One region of the Myxosarcina sp. GI1 genome, then DNA from elsewhere that is predicted to be linked to it. Evidence: riboswitches for the same ligand, from Rfam matches in the RefSeq annotation. Region 1 holds a riboswitch; the other holds the start of a gene.

Region 1 (5,560 bases):
CAATGCTGGTAATAGTAGCAATTAAAAAATTAAGCCGATACTCTAATTCTGCCGCGATTGCAGTTGACCAAAATAATCTTAAAACTTTCAAGTAGCGAAATATCATTTACTCTTTACTATATTGATAGATAAATTACTATTGAAGATCGCTAATTAATTTCTTTTCTCTGGCTAAAATTGCTGCCGAAGTGCGATCGCGTACCTCCAATTTCTGTAAGATAGCATGAACGTGAATCCTAACCGTACCGATGGTAATATGCAAATCTTTGGCAATTTAGCTTTACAGGACTTACGCAAAAACACTAAATATGGACTCAAGCGCAATTAAACTAACTTCATAAGTAAAGAGGGATGTTTGAGTTCTTGAGTTAGATACTTTGATAAACTGTTTTGTTTCAGTTGATAAACCGTACACTTAGTCAAATAAGCTAAATTTTTGAGATAATTCCAGACTAAAAATGCACCAGCAATATGATTTCTTTGAAGTCGAGCTTGACGGCATTGACGAGCGACCCACAGACGCTATCGCGTCAAAGTCTGCTTTGCAGACGCTTGGGCGTAAGCCCTGTTCGGCGTAAGACGCAAGGGAACGCGCTCGTCGTGACAAGATTGTATCCCAGTTAATTGTTTGAGTTCGCGATGGAACACTTCAATTTTCCAACGATAAGAACAGTTGTTCCGAGCTTCCTCAAGTGAATCACAAGTTAGCTCATTAGTGGCAATATATTCCGTTCTATTGGTAGAAATAGTAACCCGAAATAGTTTTACTTTTTTTTCTGAAGGAAACTTTTTAAGTTTAATTAATTTGCCTTGTTGTTTGTCCTGCTGATTCCAACGGTTGAGTAATAGCTGTGGCTTCTAAACCTTCTATTCGTTCGCTATATGCCTCCAATAATTAAAAGAAAGCAATAGCAATATACAAAGCTGCCACCGCAAGCTGTACGCCCATGACAGGAATACCGTATCTAAGAAAGCGACTAAAAGAAATTCGACCGCCGTGTAATTCGGCTACACCTGCTGCCACGATATTGGAAGATGCCCCCATCAAAGTCCCGTTACCCCCTAAAGTCGCCCCAAACATCATGGCGTAAAACAAAGGCAAAACTTCAGGTGGCAATTGACCGTTAAATCCAGGAGCGAGTATTTCTACACCGACAAAACCCACATTGACCAAATACTGTTTGAGTAGAGGCACCATCGCTACCACTAGGGGAATATTCGGCACGACGCTAGACAACAAACCGACTACTACTAATAAGCATAAAGAGCCCAAGGCGATATTTTTACCGAGAATAACCGCTAATAGACCCGAAATACTGTTTAAGACTCCCGTTTTTTCAAGCCCGCCAATCAAAACAAAGGTAGACATAAAAAAGACCAGAGTACTCCAGTCCACATCCTGCAAAATATGATTGACCGTATCAATTTTACTGCGGTCTGCTAGTAATAAAGCGATCGCTGCTCCCAACAAAGCTACCGCAGCAGGAGGAATGGGAGTGGGTAGAGATTCGCCAATCACAAAGAAAGTTAGCACTGCCGCCATTAGCAAGCCACCCAACAGTAAAACTCTGGGGTGGTTAATCTTTGGCTGGGGTAAATTTTTGGTATCTGCCAGTTTTTTGTTCCAGATATTGCGGAAGAGAAAAGGTGCCAAAACTAATATTGCCCCGACGGCAACTGCACCTCCCAAACTCAAACGTACTAGGTAGTCATTAAAGCTCAAGTTCACCGCATCGCCAACAATAAAAGTAGCTGGGTCGCCAACTAAAGTTAATAGCCCAGCACTATTTGCCACAAACACCATCAAAATCAGTAGGGGAACAAAATCAATACCTACTTCTTGAGCGATGGGAGGAATTAGGGGAGCGAGTAACATCACTGTAGTAGCATTGGGCAATACCGCACAAATGGGAGTGGTAATAGCAATAACACCTAAGACGAGTCGTTTACCTTCGCCTTTAGCTAACATCACCATTTGCGTACCTAAGTAGGCGAAGATATTTGTTGGTTCAAAAGCTCGCACCATGACCATCACGCCAAAAAACAGCGCGAGAGTGGCGTAACTTTGACCGATGTAACCAATTGCTTGGTTGAGAGTCATGATGTGGGCAAACACTAACACCAACGCCCCCAAAAAAGCAGCAATAGTCAGATGCAGTCTCTCCGTAAGAATCGCGCCGATAACCGCAGCGAAGGTAGCTGCTGCGACGATGGCTGGTAAATTATTCACTGTAATTTCCATAGTTGATAAAGTAAGGATAAAATTTTAATGAATATTTGCCTAAAAAAAGGCAGTTAGCTGTAATTACTAACTGTCATAAAGGGTGTAGGGTTTGTCTAACCACTCAATAATCGGTAATATTAACTGGCAACGCTTTAAATATGTAATGATTTAATTGCTAACTTTGATGAACTTGTTGAATCGGGCAAGGAGTAAACAAGTATTTTATCCTCGTGCCAAATTTCCCAGCGACAAAATAAATCTTCTGCTATTGGTTCGAGCGATTCGTGGGAGGGCAATTCAACTTTCACAGTGGTTAAATAATAACCATCGCTAATTTGGCGATATCCATAGCCGATAACTTTCCCTTTAATACCCGTAGTTTTATGACGTACTCGGTCGCCAATATTAAGCTGCAACATTTACTTCAATCTCCTTTCTATCTGAACTTAAATTTATGCTTATTACTAAGAGCGATTGGGCTAGCGCCTAGCCTTCGGATTGCTCTAAACAAGAAAACCATTGATTTAAGCTGCAAGTTTTCTCTGGGGAGATTGAACTACTATCAGTAGTAGATAGCGTACAAAATGCCACTTTCCAAAAGCATCTTCTATGTTTCTAAAAGAAATCTGCTTGAGAGGTTTAACCTTAAGGATTAAAAAATAGGTAGAAGCTGTAAGGCGGAATCCATAACCGACTACCCGACCTACTTTTCTCGTTTGCTTGTGCTGTACTATATTGCCGATTCTAAACATCTAATGAATCTCCTTAATAACTGACGAACAATGAAGAGAGCAGTTAGTAATAAAGGAAGATGACGAGACTCAATAGATATAGTCTCTTCAATCTCCTCCCAATGCCGACGAGGTTAGCTGACGGGCTAGGACTGAGAGATGTCCCTTTCTAAATAGAAATACGCCCCAAAAAAATGGTTCCCCCGCTTCTGCAAACAGAACTAGGCTGACTGAACTCTATTTTGATTTTTATTCTACTTACAATAGCACAAATTTGAATTCGCCAACAGTATCAGTACGTTGCTAAATATTGACATTGTCTGGAGTGGCTACTATGTATCAATCCCCGATCTAAAAGGCTACATGTACTACCTTGATATGAGTTGATTTTTGAACTTATTATAATCTCGGTGTTTCCTTGAGCTTTGGTAGAGATCGCTTTTTAACGCTTTTTTCACTTGTAATAAAAATAATTTTAGTTATGAACTACAGAGACTATATTACGATCGAACCAAATAAGCGCGGTGGTAAGCCTTGTGTACGTGGCTTGCGAATTACGGTTTATGAAGTGCTGGAATACTTAGCCTCCGAGATGAGTGAAGCAGAAATTCTCGACGATTTTCCCGATCTGACACGAAAAGATTTAAAAGCTTGTATTGCTTATGCTGCTGACCGCGAGCGTCGGTTTATGACCGCTTCATTATCTTAATGAAGTTGCTCTTTGATGGCGCGTCTATTCTCTGCGCCAATTCATAATATCCCAAGTTCGCAAATCCCAAGGTGTTAGTTCGTAACCAGAAATATCGTTAGCGAAAGCTACGACATCGGCACGATGCACCAGAGGTATAACATGATGACCTTTGACTAACATATCGTTTAGCTCGATAAAAATCTCCTCTCTCTTAGCAGAATCTAATTCGCTACTAGACTGCTGCCACAGGCGATCGTATTCGGGGTTACAATAGCGCGAATTGTTATCACCAGACCAGTTATTAGCTTTTTGGGGAATTTGGTCGCAGGTATAAAATTTCATATAGGCGGCAGGATCGGGACTGGTGTTACCTGTAGTATACATTTGCAAGTCTGCATAGAAATGTTCGACAGTCTCGTTATTGCTAGGATCGCTGGAAAAATAAACGCTGGGATCGATGCTTTTTAGTTCTACTCCGACTCCAATAGACTGCAATCCTTGCTTGACTACGGTTTGGGTTTTCTGACGCAGGGGATTGACTGAAGTTTGAAACAGAATCTGCATTTCCGCACCGTTTTTATCGCGAATACCGTTACCATTAGTATCTTTCCACCCTGCTTCATCTAGCAATTGATTGGCGCGATTTAGATTGTATTCGTAACTAGTATTATTAGAAACATACTGTTCGGGAGCAACTAAAAAATTGGGGGTAGCTTTGCCTGTAATGCCGTATAGCTGTTCGGCAATTGTATCGCGATCGATCGCTAAAGCCAAAGCCTCTCTAACTTGGGGATCGCTAAAGAAAGGATGGGGAAATTTGACGCTGGAACGCTCTCCCGAAGGTGCGACTTTATTAGGATCGCTATGATTGATAATAATCCTTTCCATTAACGCACCATAGTTAGTTACCACCTTACCCTGTCCCGCAGTTTCTAACTGTTGCAACACTGGTGCTTCTACCTGGAGATTGTAGGCATAGTCAGCATCTCCTGTCTGTAGTACCGCTCGTGCTGCCGAGGTAGCATCACCACCACCTTTGAGTTCTACTCGTTCAAAACCCAATTGTTCTAGCTGGCGAAATTCGGGATTGGGTTCGTAGATAACCGTGTCTCCTGGTCTAAAATCTACTACCCGATAGGCTCCCGTACCGATGGGTTTTAAATTAGCTGGTGCTTCTCTAGCGTTGGCTCCATTGTATTGTTGATAGATATGTTGGGGTAAAATCATCCCTTCAACCCCGACAAAAACCAAATGCCACGCAGGATTGACATTTTTAAAATTAACTCTTACTGTATGGTCATCGATCGCTTCGACACTTTTAATTACATCATAAGTACCAGCCGAAACCGAACCTACCTGAGGATTGGCAATAAATTGATAGGTAAAAACTACATCTTTGGCAGTAAATGGGGTGCCGTCAGTCCACTTTACATTCTGTTTGAGTTTCCAAGTTACGGATTTGCCATCGGCAGCTACACCACCATTTTCTACCGTCGGTACTTCGGCAGCGAGAAAGGGAATTAGTTCGCCGTCATTATTAAAACTAGCAAGGGGTTCTAAAGTGATGCGGCTAGCTTCAGCGTCTTTAAATCCTGTGGATAAATGGGGATTGAGAATAGTGGGTGCTTGCCAATATAACAGCTTTAAAAGCTTATTATCCTGCTGGCTGTTAGAGACTGTAGGGGAACTACCGCAGGCAGTTAGTAAAGCGATCGAACACAAATAGCAAATAGAGATAAATTTTTTGGCAGTCACTAATTTTTCTTACTCCTCAACCAGTTTACGGGTATTGGAGATATTTTAATCGAAAGAATAAAGCAATTCTCAATTGAATGAAATACACTGCGATCGAGAATTGCTTCGTACTAAAAACTAGTGTAGGTTTGTAGACTCTCTATTTAAGTCAGCAAAGCA
Region 2 (5,560 bases), on a different contig from region 1:
GTTAGGTTGATGCCATCGAGAATTACTACCCGTCCGCCATCGGGAGTAGGAAAAGCTTTGACTAAATTTTCAATTACTAAAAATTCTTCTCGATCGCGCTCTCTCGTATAATGTGTTGTCGCAGTATTATAATCGTACATTGTAAAGGCTCCTGTTTTAGTAAAATAATTAAAGCTGTAGGCTATAGTCGCTACACACTGTGCGCTCGATGAATCCTATTTACTATTGCCTATTGCCTCGTCTCAAGACATAAAAAATGAGCGCGGTGCATTAGCGCGAATCTTAAAGCTGTTGAGATAGCCAACGGGATCGCTAGGATTGAAGGCTTTATTATCAATAAATGCCTCTGCTGATTCGACTTTATGATTTTCTGTCGGGCATTCGATGCCCATTTCGGCAGCAATTTCTCGATACAGATCGGTACGCCAAGCTTTACGGGCAATTTCGTCGGCATTTTTGGGAAATCTTTCTACCTGTTGCCAGCGTACTGCTTGGGTAAGTAGCCATAAGTTTTGCGACTGCCATAAAAAAGTCGAATGATCGTTGGGAATAGTGGAAACATCGCTAGGAAGATCGAAAAACAGGGTAGTTTCCAGGCTCTTTACAATTCGCTGCTTGTCGTCAAAACCGCCATAGTTGTAATTGCCCACAATACCAGCACTAGTTATTTTAGGTTCGGCACCTGTAAAAGAACGTCCAGAAATAATTTCGGCTACTTCTGGGCGATTTTCTGGTTTGCTGCAATATTGACAGGCTTCAATTAATGCTTTGACTAAAGAACGATAGGTTTTGGGATTTTCGTCAATAAACGATTCCATTACTGCCAAAACGCGATCGGGATGTCCTTTCCAGATTTCACGACCCTGAGCGAAAGTAAACCCAATGCCTTCATTACCAGAAATTGCCCGTGTATTCCATGGTTCTGCCACCATATAGCCCTGCATCGCACCGATACGCATATTGCTAACCATTTGGGGTGGCGGCGTGATTAAAATGCGAAACTCCTCGACGGGATCTAAACCTGTAGCAGCAATTAAATAGCGCGTAAAATATTCATAAATTGCCGAACTTAGCACTACTGCCCAAGCTCTTTTTTCTGGAGGAGCCTTGCCAAAGTAACCGTCTAGATCGCGTCCGAACTGTTCTAAATCTCCTCGATAATCTTGCCAGGGTCGAACACCAGCATCCCAAAGTTCTTTACTCAGTGTCATAGCGTTACCGTGACGGTGAATCGTCATAGCCGCACATAAGGGTGCTTTACGCGCTCCTTCGGCTCCTGCTCTAGCGTTCATCACCGCCCCAGAAACTACAGGTGAAGCATCGAGGCGACCAAAAATTACCCCATCGCGAGAGTTAGCCCAACTAGCCTCGCGGCTGAGAGTGACATTTAAACCATACTTGTGAAATAAACCTTTTTCCCAGGCAACGGCAAAGGGCGCACAGTCATTAACGGGAACATAGCCAATAGTTAGATTGGGTTTTTCTAAACTTTTGGGATTTACAACTGGTTCGACTGCTAGGGCAGGTTTGGTTAACTTTGAGGTAGTGCGACTGCTATTAGTACAAGAAGCAAAGGCGATCGCTGACGCACTCGCCCCCAAGCCTTGTAGTAAGGCTCTTCGAGTTAGCTTATTCATTTATAAAAATTCTCCAGCTTAGCTAAATAGACTTGGCAACTAAGAACGAGCGGGACGATGGGTTATCCATGTTTCCAACAAACTCAAGAGGTAGTCGAGGATCAAACCCGTCAAACCGATAACAAATACAGCCAAAAATACCGAACTGAGATTGAGGCGACTCCATTCATCCCAGACAAAAAAGCCAATACCGATACCGCCAGTCAACATCTCTACTGCTACGATGACTAACCAGGCAACCCCCAAACTAATTCGCAAGCCAGTAAAAATATAGGGCAAGCTGGCAGGTAAAATAATTTTCACGATCTTTTTCCAAGTGGGCATTTCCAGCATTCGCGCCACATCTTGATAGTCTTTTGGTACGCTGGCTACGCCCATCGCAGTATTAATAATCGTAGACCACAGAGAAGTTATAAAAATTACAAAAATTGCCGAAGGATTGGCAAGATTGAAAATAGCCAGAGCGATTGGCAACCACGCTAGAGGGGATACGGGCTTGAGAACTTGAATCAAGGGGTTAATTGCCAGCATCGCCGATCGCGACATTCCAATTAAAAATCCTACGGGAATGGCTACTGCCGCCCCGATTAAAAAGCCAATAGTAACCCTTCTCAAACTTGCTAGCAATAGCCAACCCAATCCTAAATCTCCAGGTCCCCGACGATAAAAGGGATGAAAAATATAGTCTAAATTTTCGATTAGAGCTTCTGGGGGTGTGGGCATTAGTTCGTGGCGTACTAGCGCGATCGCCCACCAAACAAGTATCAAACCTAAAAAACCCGCCGCAGGTAATAAAACAGTGTCACGAATGACTACGGGCTTAATTCGCTTCCAGGCTATCTGCCCAGCAACGGCAAGAATAGACAAATTCATGATAAATAACCCCCATGTTTCAGGAATTCACACGAATGAACAGTATGATTCGGGAAGACTGATGAGGATAAATTAAAAAATTCCTTCAGTTTCCTCTCAACGCCGACGAGGTTAGCTGACGGGCTAGGACTGAGAGTTGTCCTTCTCTGCTTTTTCCTTAGAGATACGCCCCAGATTTGGTTCCCCCGCTCTCTAGTCGCTAAATTGAGTTAGCTAGTAGAGACTAGGCTTAATAGAAAAATATAAGTTCTTTTTTTAATTTGCATATATATAATTAGATAGATATTAGATACTGACTTTACGCAGTACGTACCGAAAATTGGTGTTGTTAGTCGTTAGTCGAATGAACAACTTTTCAATGAGCAATGAGCAATTATCAACGGACCGCTAAACACTGTTCACTGTTCACTGTTCATTGTTCGTAATGTCGATCGGGTAATAAAAACTCAACCGAACCGATAGAAGTGCAGTTTACTCTACTTAAATAAGCTGTTATTGGTTCGGGCAGAAAGCACTACTATGTATGGGATACAAGCCACACTTAAGAATATTCAACTTACTAATTAACATAATAATTAAAGAAACAAATAAACCAACTAAGTTAAGCAAATAGCAATCGGAGAAAACTTTAATTATGGCTTTAACAAGATACAATCCCTGGCAAGAAATGAACTCTTTACAACGTCAACTAAATCGTTTATTCGACGATGCTTTAACTCCCGAATCTTGGAGTGACTTTAATAATTTGTCTAGAGTTCCTGCTGCCGAAATTACCGAAAAAAATGATGCTTTGCATCTCAAACTCGAAGTTCCTGGCATGGAAGCTAAAGATCTAGATATTCAGGTTATGGCAGATCGCGTAGCGATTTCTGGCGAACGCAAATCAGAAACTAAATCTGAAGACAGTGGTAAAACCAGAAGTGAATTTCGTTACGGCAAATTCTCTAGAGTAATTCCTCTACCCGTAAAAATTCAAAACACCAATGTTACTGCCGAATACAAAGACGGTATTCTCAATCTGACTCTACCTAAATCGGAAGCAGAAAAAAATAAGGTAGTGAAAATTAATCTTGGTGAAGCTAAAAACCAAACTGCATAATTGGTGCTTCAAAGCTAAAGGTTCACACTTCTAGTCACATAGATTAATAATTAAGCCCAGTTACCAAAAGCGTGACTGGGTTTTTTGCTGTCAAAAATTTACGCGCTATTTAATCTTGGCTCAATTAGCTTTCGCAATAATAACCAAACTAAAAGCAGAAAACCCTTGTATGGCAAGCATTATATAAAAAAGATCCAATCTTGTTTGTATTAAAAATGTTTTTAAAAACATTTTTGTTTGCATTTTAGAATTTATGCGGTACAATTCGATTTAACTAAAGGTTGAGGAACTTGTCATGATTTGGAGCCGATATATCAAACACCACCTGCGATCGCGAAGCGGATGCCCTTCGGACTTATCGCGCTCTGCGCACTGGCATCGCCAATCGCCACAAAGATTTATAGGTTTGTCGCTGACAGGAGTGTTAATTGGTTTCACCAGTACCGCTTGTTCGCCAGCAGATAGCAATGATGCTGAGGCTAGCGAGTCGGTAAATTTAACTTTGGTATCTTATGCAGTTACTCAAAGTGCCTACGAAAAAATCATTCCCGAATTTGCCGAACAGTGGAAAGAAAAAACTGGACAAACCGTCACTTTCGACCAAAGCTATGGCGGTTCTGGTTCGCAAACTCGCGCCGTAGTTGATGGACTAGAAGCCGATGTAGTTGCATTGGCACTGGCACTAGACACCAAAAAAATTGAGCAAGCGGGATTAATCAAACCAGGTTGGGAACAAGAGTTGCCCAATGACTCCATCGTTCACAAGTCGGTAGCGGCAGTTGTGACTCGCGATGATAGCGTAAAAATAAGTAAATGGTCGGATTTGGCTAATAATAATATTCACGCCATTACTGCTAACCCTAAAACATCTGGAGGTGCGCGGTGGAACTTTTTAGCTTTATGGGGTTCTGTCACTGAAGCTGGTGGCACCGAGCAACAGGCGGAAGATTTTGTTGAAAAAGTTTATCTCAATGTACCCGTACTGCCTAAAGATGCTCGCGAGGCAACAGAGGTATTTTACAAACAGGGACAGGGAAATGCCTTAATCAACTATGAAAACGAGGTACTGTTGGCAAAACAGCAGGGAGATACACTACCCTACTTTATTCCCACCGACTACAACATTTCTATTGACAGTCCAGTTGCGGTAGTTGATGCCAATGTAGACAAACACAATACTCGTGAGGTAGCAGAAGCCTTTGTTAATTTCTTATACACACCCGAAGCACAGCGAGAATTTGCTCGTGTCGGTTTTCGTCCAGTAGACCAAAGTGTAGCAGCAGAGTTTGCCAGTCAATACCCTAAAATCGACAAGCTATTTACTATCGAAAGTATGGGCGGATGGGACAAAGTGCAAACTAAATTCTTTGCCGATAAAGCAATTTTCGACAAAATTCAGGAAAAAGCTCTCACAGCGAAATAAGAACTACTAATTTACTTCTTAGGAGTCTTTTAACAATGCAAAAACTTCTTACTCAAACCAAAAGCGAAATAGATAGCAATAGACTAACGCAAACTCGCATCAAGATCCAAGTTCCCGAACGATACCATCGAGAACCTGTAATTGCTAATCTCTTTTACCAACATGGCTTAAAGGTTAATATTGCTGCGGCTTTGCTAGATGCTAATGCTAATGGAGACGGTTGGTTCGATCTCCAACTTTATGGGACTCAATCTCAAATCGATAGTGGCTTAATTTACCTTTCAGAAATGAACGTGCGGTTTTGGAATGAAGCCTCGGAACTCGATGGCTGGTAGTAAATAACGCAACTATTAATATCTCTTAACTTACGTATACGATCGCTAGGCCATGACTAATTATCCACTACCAATTTTACGCTCGAAATTGACTTCAATTTCTTTACCCAAAACCATAACGGGATTTTATTTAATTCTGTTTTTAATCTTACCTATCGCGGCTTTATTCAGCAGTGCCTTAAGCGTTGGCGTA

What was found. A riboswitch is a leader RNA that binds a small molecule or an ion and turns the genes downstream of it on or off. The one in region 1 is predicted to bind cyclic di-AMP.
Region 2: another riboswitch for cyclic di-AMP. It lies ahead of ntrB (nitrate ABC transporter permease); the one in region 1 lies ahead of KV40_RS19275 (hypothetical protein).

The regions. Positions count from the first base shown of each region.
Region 1 is NZ_JRFE01000024.1:431,332-436,891, forward strand. It holds gene KV40_RS19260 (ABC transporter permease) at 1-103, opposite strand, end outside; partial or broken gene KV40_RS33530 (LuxR C-terminal-related transcriptional regulator) at 137-274, opposite strand; partial or broken gene KV40_RS36765 (hypothetical protein) at 325-834, opposite strand; gene KV40_RS19265 (SLC13 family permease) at 896-2,230, opposite strand; gene KV40_RS19270 (hypothetical protein) at 2,377-2,643, opposite strand; gene KV40_RS19275 (hypothetical protein) at 2,749-2,976, opposite strand; cyclic di-AMP (ydaO/yuaA leader) riboswitch at 3,064-3,193, opposite strand; gene KV40_RS19280 (DUF433 domain-containing protein) at 3,437-3,664, shown strand; gene KV40_RS19285 (peptide ABC transporter substrate-binding protein) at 3,689-5,401, opposite strand.
Region 2 is NZ_JRFE01000022.1:49,008-54,567, forward strand. It holds gene KV40_RS15620 (ABC transporter ATP-binding protein) at 1-140, opposite strand, end outside; gene KV40_RS15625 (CmpA/NrtA family ABC transporter substrate-binding protein) at 243-1,637, opposite strand; gene ntrB (nitrate ABC transporter permease) at 1,677-2,510, opposite strand; cyclic di-AMP (ydaO/yuaA leader) riboswitch at 2,599-2,750, opposite strand; gene KV40_RS15635 (Hsp20/alpha crystallin family protein) at 3,145-3,609, shown strand; gene KV40_RS15640 (sulfate ABC transporter substrate-binding protein) at 3,905-5,032, shown strand; gene KV40_RS15645 (NIL domain-containing protein) at 5,068-5,367, shown strand; gene cysT (sulfate ABC transporter permease subunit CysT) at 5,420-5,560, shown strand, end outside.